DNA from 3 places in the Pseudidiomarina xizangensis genome. Region 2 is predicted to be linked to each of the others. Evidence: predicted binding sites of a transcription regulator. Region 2 holds the regulator's gene; each other region holds the start of a gene.
The links. The regulator sigma-54, encoded in region 2, starts transcription at its own class of promoters, with help from an activator protein. The targets are predictions, from matches to a motif close to GTTGGCACGNNNNTNGNNT.
Positions count from the first base shown of each region.

Region 1: glnA (glutamate--ammonia ligase) is a predicted target of sigma-54. The motif match lies at 1,994-2,012, and genes of this name have one in related genera.
Region 3: ACQ5ES_RS08065 (DUF1707 SHOCT-like domain-containing protein) is a predicted target of sigma-54. The motif match lies at 1,472-1,490, and genes of this name have one in related genera.

Region 1 covers NZ_JBOBQA010000005.1:137,832-141,114, reverse strand. Annotated here, with positions in the region: gene ACQ5ES_RS11040 (hypothetical protein) at 1-442, opposite strand, end outside; gene glnA (glutamate--ammonia ligase) at 489-1,901, opposite strand; gene ACQ5ES_RS11030 (efflux RND transporter permease subunit) at 2,210-3,283, opposite strand, start outside.
Region 2 covers NZ_JBOBQA010000001.1:1,326,332-1,329,614, reverse strand. Annotated here, with positions in the region: gene ptsN (PTS IIA-like nitrogen regulatory protein PtsN) at 1-423, opposite strand, end outside; gene hpf (ribosome hibernation promoting factor) at 427-714, opposite strand; gene ACQ5ES_RS06445 (RNA polymerase factor sigma-54) at 741-2,129, opposite strand; gene lptB (LPS export ABC transporter ATP-binding protein) at 2,160-2,885, opposite strand; gene lptA (lipopolysaccharide transport periplasmic protein LptA) at 2,866-3,283, opposite strand, start outside.
Region 3 covers NZ_JBOBQA010000002.1:142,942-146,224, reverse strand. Annotated here, with positions in the region: gene ACQ5ES_RS08070 (OsmC domain/YcaO domain-containing protein) at 1-727, opposite strand, end outside; gene ACQ5ES_RS08065 (DUF1707 SHOCT-like domain-containing protein) at 783-1,436, opposite strand; gene ACQ5ES_RS08060 (YdgA family protein) at 1,767-3,206, shown strand.

The sequences.
Region 1 (3,283 bases), on a different contig from region 2:
GTTCACCACGGTTGAGGCCATCCAGAGAAACACCGGTAGCTGCGCCCTGATAGGCAACCTGACTATCCACATACAGTTCGTAGCTTAAGCGGCCGCGGACATTCTGCACCTGTGCAGTCCAGGCGACATTAAGCCGGCCCTGGTTGTCGCGAATGGTTTCTTCATGGCTGGGACGAACGATTTCAACACTTGCGGTCACTTCATTATCTTGTTCGGCAGTGTCTTGCGCCGCGAGCTCAGATTCCGTGCGCGTGACGGGCGCAAAGTCACTGGTCACGGTATTGATATTAATGCGTTCAGCACCTTCTTGCTTTTGATCGGTGTAGATCACAGTGCCATCTTCTAATACTTTTCGATAAACCTGTGCTTCGCTAGTTGCCCCAACAACAAGGAGGCTCACGATGCTCACTACGAAAAGTACATTGCGTAATAACGGTTGCATCGCACTGCCTCCTTTTATGATGTTGTAGCGCTAAACCCGCAGTCGTTTAGACACTGTAGTACAGATCGAATTCAATTGGGTGCGTGGTCATTTTCAGCGTCATGACTTCTTTCTGTTTGAGTGCGATGTACGCATCAATCATATTATCGGTCATTACGCCGCCCTGCTTCAGGAAGTCACGGTCTTTATCGAGTGCTTCCAACGCCATCTCGAGTGAATGACATACCGTTGGAATTTCTTTCGCTTCTTCTGCTGGTAAGTCATACAGATCTTTGTCCATCGCATCGCCTGGATGGATTTTGTTTTTAATACCGTCAAGACCAGCCATTAACAAAGCACTAAAGCACAAGTATGGGTTGGCAGCAGGGTCTGGGAAGCGCACTTCGATACGACGACCTTTGGCATTAGATACCAATGGTATCCGAATCGATGCTGAACGGTTACGTGCTGAGTAAGCCAACATAACCGGCGCTTCGAAGCCTGGCACCAAGCGCTTATATGAGTTGGTTGCCGGGTTTGCGAAAGCATTGATTGCGCGGGCGTGTTTAATGATACCGCCGATGTAGTACAACGCAGTTTCGCTAAGACCACCATATTTGTCGCCGGCAAACAGGTTTTTACCGTCTTTCGCTAATGACATGTGTACGTGCATACCTGAACCGTTGTCACCAACAATTGGCTTCGGCATAAAGGTAGCGGTCATGCCGTATGAGTGCGCAACGTTGTGCACCACGTACTTGTAAATCTGGATTTCGTCAGCTTTTTTGGTCAGCGTATTAAAGCGGGTTGCCACTTCGTTTTGACCCGCTGTTGCCACTTCGTGGTGATGCGCTTCAACTACTAAGCCCATGTCTTCCATCACCGTGCTCATAGTGTTACGGATGTCGTGCGCCGAATCTACCGGTGGTACCGGAAAGTAACCGCCTTTGACGCTTGGACGGTGGGCTAAGTTACCGTCAGCGTATTTTTTACCTGAGTTCCACTTGGCTTCTTCTGCTTCAATTTTGTAGAACGAGCCGCTCATGTCAGTGTGAAAACGCACATCGTTAAACAGGAAGAACTCTGGCTCCGGGCCAAACAGTGCTGTGTCAGCGATGCCTGCGCTTTGCAGGTAGGCTTCCGCGCGACGGGCGATTGAACGCGGGTCGCGATCATAGCCTTGCATGGTATCTGGCTCAAGAATGTCACATACCACATTCATGGTCATTTCATCTGTAAACGGGTCCAGCACGACTGAACCACAGTCTGGCATTAGTACCATGTCGGATTCATTAATACCTTTCCAACCGCCAATCGAAGAACCATCGAACATTTTACCGTCCTGGAAAAAATCTTCGTCGATTTGCGACACCGGGATGGTGACGTGTTGCTCTTTACCCTTAGTGTCGGTAAAGCGCAGATCTACGAATTTTACTTCGTTTTCTTTAATAAACTTCATTACGTCTTGTGGTGTCGACATGTGTTCCTCCGGAATCGCGAATGTCTGTTGGTATTTATAGCAAAGAGCGTTCAACGAAGAGCGTTATTTGCTGTTTGCTGTTCGTTTAAAGATTGCAAGCACCGTGCCAAAATTAACTTACCCTTATTTTTCAGGATGTTATAACTTTATGTAGCGCAGCACACTCGCTTTTCTTTAGCGGAATCGCTTGTTTGCCCAACTTTTGCACCATTATAGTGCATATTTGCGCACCATGATAGTGCAATCAGGAGGGGCTGCCCCCTGTGGATAAGTCGAAGACTTACCACAGGGCGCGGTGGAATGGGGGGTTAGCTGCGGCGTTTCAGTAATGATGCGTACAGCAGTGGAATCACCACTAAGGTAAGCACCGTCGACACCGCTATACCGAATATCAGGCTCACCGCAAGACCATTGAAAATCGGGTCGTCGAGAATAAAGAAAGCACCCATCATCGCCGCTATAGCAGTTAACACAATCGGCTGACTGCGCACCGCAGCTGCTTGGATCACCGCGTCATTAAGCGGTTTTCCCGCAGCCACGGCTTCACGTACAAAGTCGACCAACAAGATCGAATTACGCACAATGATCCCCGCCAACGCAATCATGCCGATCATCGAGGTTGCCGTGAACTGAGCACCGAGCAACGCGTGGCCAGGCAAAATGCCAATCAGTGTGAGCGGAATCGGCGCCATGATCACCAATGGCGTACCATAACTGCCAAAATGCCCGACCACCAGCAAGTAAATCAGCAACAGCCCGACAGCGTAGGCCAGACCCATATCGCGAAAGGTCTCGTAGGTGATCTGCCACTCACCGTCCCATTTCACTGCGGCCTGATCCCACTCCGTTGGTTGGGTGATGTAGCTTTGTGGTAGGTCAATGTTGCCCGCAGCAGCAAACAACCCATATAAGGGCGAATCGAGCTCGCCAGCCATATCTGCTGTCACATACACCAGTGGACGTAAATCTTTGTGAAACCGCGGCTGTTGTAGCGGCACTTCAACCCGCTCCATAAAGGCACTCAGCGGCACGTTGGCACCCTGCTGGCTGGTGACCGTCAAAGCACTTAATTGCGCTAGCTGGCTCTGCCAGGCCCCCGGTAAATACAACTGTACCGGCACCGGCTGGAGCTGATCAGACAGCGCCACATAGGTCACCGGCATACCATGCAAGGCAGTTTGCAAGGCTTGTACGGCTTGTTCTGGGTTAACTCCAAGTTGAGTGGCGCGGGCATAGTTCACTTGCCAGATTTCTTCGCTACCAGCAGCTACTAAGGTGGTATCTACATCGACGACCCCTGCAGTTGCCGCGAGTTCGTTCTGCACCAACACGGCCGCAGCTTCACGTTCCGCAGCTGAAGGTCCATAAACCTCGGCGACGAT
Region 2 (3,283 bases):
CTCCTGATCGTCATGAGCTTCACGCAATGCACGTGTACAGCTCTTATCATTAAGACGTTGTGCTACTGCAGCTAGAGTTTGCAAATGCTGTTCGTGTTCTTCTTCAGGCACCAGCAGGGCAAAAACAATGTCGACGGGTTGATTGTCGATGGCATCGAAATCAATCGGTTCGGCCAGAGTCATCAATATAGCTACAGGTTTGTTGGCGCTGCTTAATCGGCCATGCGGAATAGCGACACCTAGCCCAATACCAGTGCTGCCAAGCCGCTCGCGATTGAGTAGGCTTTCAAACACATCGAAACTTGTAGTTCCAGATAAACGTGGCGCAGCGAGCTGACCAATGAGTTCGAGAACTTTCTTTTTACTTGAGCCCGAGACTGCACGACGTGTGCAGTCTGGGCTTAACAGTGAGGATAAATCCATGATTTAGTGACGTTTCATCTTTTCTTTGTGTTTAATCACTTGACGGTCGAGTTTATTGATCAAACCATCGATCGCCGCGTACATATCTTCGTGCTCGGATTCGGCAAAAATTTCGCCACCACTTACATGCAACGTAGCTTCCGCTTTTTGGGTTAACTTTTCAACATTTAAAATCACATGGACATTACTTATGTGGTCAAAATGACGCTCGAGCTTGGCAAACTTGGTATTGACATAATCTCTTAGCGCGTTAGTAATTTCGGTATGATGACCAGTCAGATTAATTTGCATAACTTCTTCCTTCTTTTGTCCAAGTTTTAAATAAGACGCTTGCGTTGGCTCGAAGGCGGTATTTGTAGCGCCTCTCGATATTTAGCAATCGTCCGTCTAGCAACCTGAATACCCTGTTCCGACATGAGGTTAGTGAGTTTACTGTCGCTCAATGGCTTTTTGGGATTTTCGGCGGCAACTAACTTTTTCAGCAACGCGCGGATCGCGGTAGATGAGCAATCTTCTCCACGGTCGGTGCTGAGCTGACTTGAGAAAAAATATTTCAGTTCGAAAACACCGCGTGGCGTATGCATGTATTTGTGGGATGTTACTCGAGAAACGGTGGATTCGTGCATCTCGATGGCTGCAGCGATATCGGCCAGTACCATCGGCTTCATCGCTTCTTCGCCAAGCTCAAAAAATGCTTGCTGACGTTGCACGATCGAGGTCGCGACTTTCAGCAGAGTTTCATTGCGGCTTTCAATGCTGCGAATGAACCATTTTGCTTCTTGTAAATGTTGGCGAATGTAGCTCATATCGTCGCTTGGTCTGGCATCCTGTATAAGTGCAGCGTAACTACTATTTACTTTAAGTCTAGGCAAACTTTGTGGATTTAGCTCAACTATCCAGCGACTATTTTGCTGTCGCACCACCACATCAGGGATAACATAGGCTTCATCACTCTGCTCAAAGCGTTCTCCCGGGTGCGGTTGCAGTTGCTGGATAATCATTAAGACCTCAGTCAATTGCGATTCGTTCAGTTTTAGGTGGCGAGAGAGTGACCGATAATCGCGTTGGCCGAGCAGTTCGACGTATTCAGCAACCGCGCGCTTGGCCTCGGCTAAAAAAGCGGTGTCTTCGGGAAGTTGCTGTAGTTGTAGTAGTAAGCATTCACTAACGTCACGAGCGCCCACGCCGAACGGGTCGAAGTGCTGAATGCGCTTTAACACCACAGCAACTTCATCTTCTTCGATGGGTTCATCGAATTGCGCAGCGAGTGCCTGGGCCAGTTCGCTGATAGAGGTGGTCAAATACCCTGCAGGATTGATGGCATCGATAACAGCCAGGCCAATTTCTTCGTCAATGAGAGAAAAGTGAGAAAGCTGGAGCTGCCAACGCAGATGGTCATGCAGTGTCTCATGGCCGCAACCAAAGGTCATGGCGTCGTAGTCAGCATCGTTTTGACCCACTACACCCATTAACTCAGCGGTGTAGTTTTGATCCCACTCTTCTACATCTGCGGTGTTAATCTCGTCGCCATGCTCGCGCAATGGGTCGTCGATTTCTTCTTGCTCGAGCAGAGGATTCTGCTCGAGCGCTTGCTGAACTTCTTGTTGCAGCTCAAAACTTGAAAGTTGAAGCAAACGGATAGCATGCTGCAACTGCGGTGTCATCGACAGTTGCTGGCTAAATTTGAGTTGCAAGCCTTGCTTCATAGGTAACCACCGAAAGTTGCGGTTGTGCGCTTACAGGGTGAACTGCTCGCCGAGGTAAACGTCTTTCACCTGTTGGTTACTTAGAATAGTATGGGCGTCGCCCGCTGCAATCAACTCCCCATGACTAACAATATATGCATGCTCACAAACCGAGAGGGTTTCGCGTACATTGTGATCGGTAATCAAAACCCCAATGCCTCGGTTACGCAGGTGTTCGATGATTTTTTTAATATCGATTACAGAAATAGGATCAACACCGGCAAAGGGCTCGTCTAGCAAAATGAACGCCGGTTCGGCAGCCAAAGCGCGGGCAATTTCTACGCGTCGCCGCTCGCCACCAGACAAACTCATACCAAGACTGTTGGCGATATGGCCGATGTGAAACTCTTCAAGCAGACTATCGACTTTCTCTTCTCGAGCGTTGGCATCCAGCTCTTTCCGTGTCTCCAGAATGGCCATGATATTGTCACGGACGGTAAGTTTGCGGAAAATCGAAGACTCCTGGGGCAAATAGCCGATACCTCTACGAGCACGTTCATGCATGGGCAACAACGAAATATCTTCGTCATCTAGTAAGATGCGCCCTTTGTCGTGCCCAGCTAAGCCAACGATCATGTAAAACGTGGTGGTTTTCCCCGCACCGTTAGGGCCAAGTAAGCCAATAACTTTACCGGACTCAACCGTGAGGCTTACGTCTTTTACGACCTGACGTTTTTTGTATGACTTAGCGAGGTGTTCAGCGATTAATTGGCTCATCGTTATTCTTTTTGTTGGGCTTAAAAATAGTGGTGACACGGTCACTTTTGTCATCGCCACGGCTGGCTCGTATCTGCTGCGTGCCGAAATTATAAACGATTTCGTTACCTTGAATTTCGCTGTTGGCTTGGGTGACTTTAACCTCACCTAACAAGGTAAGCAGTTGGGCTGTTTCATCGTAACGAATGATTTGTGCTTGTGCCTGAATCAGGCCGCCGTCTTCTAATTCTTGCTGATAAGTTGCTGGTGAACCTTCGGCGGTAAAGGTTCGCACGCCGTTTTCACCTTGTTGCGCTACTTCTAAATGATCTGCGGTGATTTTCAGCGTGCCTTGGGTAATCACTGCATTATCTTCAAATATTGCAATTTTATTCTGGATATCAAACCACTCGCGCTCT
Region 3 (3,283 bases), on a different contig from region 2:
TCGCGAGCTCTTCGCCGAAATACTGGTCGTTATAAAAGAAGTTGCAGCTTAAACGTTCAATGAACTCACCGAGTGCTGAGGCCAGCGCTGCTTCTTTGGTAGCACCTTTGCCATTGGTAAAGCACATTGGCGATGCGGCATCGCGAATATGTAACGACCACACATGAGGAACGATGTTGCGCCACGATGCAATTTCAATTTTCATACCTAGGTCGGCAAGGATCTGTGTCATGTTGGCAATGGTCTGCTCAAGTGGCAGATCTTTACCTTCGATGTAGGTGAGTTCGCTGCCGTCTGGTGCACCCATCAGCAAGGCCTGTGCATCCTCATCAAGATTCTCAACTACTTCTATCTGGAACTCAGGGCTCGTTTGGACCACTTTTTTAACGGTACACCGCTCGATTGAGCGCAAAATTCCCTGCCGATTCTTAGCGGAAATATCTTCCGGTAGTTCCACCTGGATCTTAAAGATTTGGTTGTAGCGGTTTTCGGGATCGACAATATTATTTTGCGACAAGCGAATGTTGTCAGTGGGGATATCGCGCGAGACGCAATAGACCTTAACGAAGTAAGCGGCACATAACGCTGACGATGCCAGGAAGTAATCAAACGGACTCGGCGCTGAACCGTCGCCTTTATAACGAATAGGCTGATCTGTGATAACGGTGAAGTCATCAAATTTAGCCTCAAGGCGCAGATTGTCGAGAAAGTTTACTTTAATTTCCATGGCGGGCTACCGAGGTTACGAATGAGGAGGTATGCCCGCTATTATCCCTGATAAGTTAGCGCTTTTCCATGCCGAAAGCTTCACGCATATTATTTGCAAAGGCGACTAACTTTTCTTTCATGGTACGTTTCACGGAAATTTCTACGGAACCAAGCAGCGACCACCCGGTGATAGTGATTTGCGGAGCCTGACGACCTGCCATTGAGGGCGCGTTATTTTCCGTCGAGCCAATAATATTAAACACTCGGCTCGATACATTGACGTTTTCTGGAATGAATATTTCGAGATTGCCAATCACGTTGGTGACATTAATTTCGATATTTTGATGTTGAAATATGGCATCAGTAAAATCAATCTTTGCAGAGCCCAGCACATCGACTACGACGATTTTTTTCGGTACCACCCATTGCCCGTCGCGCACGTTAGAGCCGAGAATACTGATTAATTTGTCATCCACTGAATTCCCGGATGCGGCATAATTGGGTGTGAATGAGCGTTCTTTTTTGTCGTCGTAACTGGTGTCCGCCTCAAGTGGTAGATCAGCAACTAAGTCGACTAATTCTTGATGGGTGTCGGTTGCCATAGCTTCATCAAGCCGGCGCTCAAAAGCTTCGGCGGAAATAATAGCACGGCTGTAGTTGACGATGAGTTTGTCGACGGTTTCTTCGCGGACTTGCTCAATTGGACGATCTTCGAGTTTAACAGGCATAGTTGTTCCTTATTATTCGAGCCATGCTAAAATCTATGCAATATAGGTGCCAAAACTTAACGCACTGTATTTATAGCATTTATTTATAAACTTCAGCTGTTTCAGGTAGGCAATTTAACCAACTATAGCCAAAAACCACAAAATAGTGTCAAAAACCTAACGTTTTCCGTTAATAGCCTGGTATTCGTTGGCACAGGGGTAGCGTTGCGAATTCATGGCAACCACCTTGATTAGGTATTGGACAAAGATTAACGGTAAAAAGCGATGATAAGAACGATCTTTTTTGTTATATTCCCGTTACTTTAAACGTCTAAGTTTGGATCAACTTTTATGAGCAAGAAAGGCATTGTTATCGGCGCTGTGGTAGTGGCAGCAGGACTCTCCATTACTCCTTACTTTATTGGTTCGCAAACTGAGTCTGCAATTCAAGATCAGGTTGCGCTTTTTGATAGTTCGCAGCCGGTTTACCAAGCGCGTGTGGTCAGGTATGACCGTGGTTGGCTCAGTTCCAATGCCCTGATTGAAGTCGGGGTCGATCTAAACGCTTTGGGTTTCAGTGACGAAGTCGAAGCTAGAATGGCGACGTCGGAGTTTCAGCTGTCGTTGCAGCATGGCCCCATTTTGACCGACCAAGGTTTGTCGCTGGGGCTGGCATCCTGGCAGTTAACCAACGTCGGCCAAGGCCTTGAAGACTATGTTCAGTGGGACAAAGAGCAACCACTTTACTTGCAGCAAGGCAGCGTAAACCTAGCTGGCAAAGCAACCTATCACGATGTCATGCCACAGCTGAATAACAACACCAATACTGGTGAGGTTAGCTTTGCTCTGGCTGAATATGTAGGACAAGGGAGCTACGATGGCGAAAATTTTACTTATAACGGACTCTTTTCTGACTTGGTTTTAAGTGTGGAATCGGTGATGCTCGAACTGCGCAATGCCAAACTTGGCATGTCGGCCAACGCGACCATTGAAACCATGTTGCGAGGAGAATTCTACGAAGGTACTGGTGAACTTACGTTTGACTCGTTGGTGGTAACCACAGCTGAGGTTGGTGAGGTTGTCGGGGTGAATGAATTAGCAATGGATTACATCACATCCGTTACTAATGAGACCAACGCTGAGACTACCCTTGCCCACATGAGCATGAATTATGCTGCTACGAGTTTGCGGATAAATGGCGTCGAGGCAGAAAATCTTCGTTTCAATACTGCTATAAACAATATTGAGAAGTCATTCTTAGATAGCTATTTAGAACAAATGCGAAACAGCTACGATGGTGATCCACAGCAGTTTTCCGCGATGATGTCAGAGCTGTTTCAAGCTCAAGGGTTGGCGTTATTACAAGCTGAACCCGAATTAGCGATTACGGAATTTAGCGGTATCCTGCCGCAGGGTGAGTTTCATGCTAATGCGGAGATGTCAGTAGCGGGCGTAACGGCCTTACCACAATCATTCGGAGATAATGTTTTTTGGCGCGAACACATGCGCGTAAACAGCTATGCGACGGTAGCGAAGCCATTGTTGCAGTGGGCGGCAAAAAGCTATGTGTACATGAGTTTGGTCAAGACTAGACAAGCCAGCGAACTGACCGCCGAAGAGTTAGAGCAGATTGCGGCGCAACAAACAGCAATGATGATTGAGGCATCTATCGAGCAAGGTATGCTGCGCGAAGAAGATGATAACTACGTATTCGATCTTACTGTTGCCGACGGTGTCGTCACTATTAATGGCCAATCGACCCCGTTAAACCAAGCCATGGCTGGAAAGTAAACTCGGGAGTAAAGGCGGCAACTAATGCCGCCCTAAATTTGCCCAAGCGGTCATTTTTCTGTATGATCCGCGGCCTC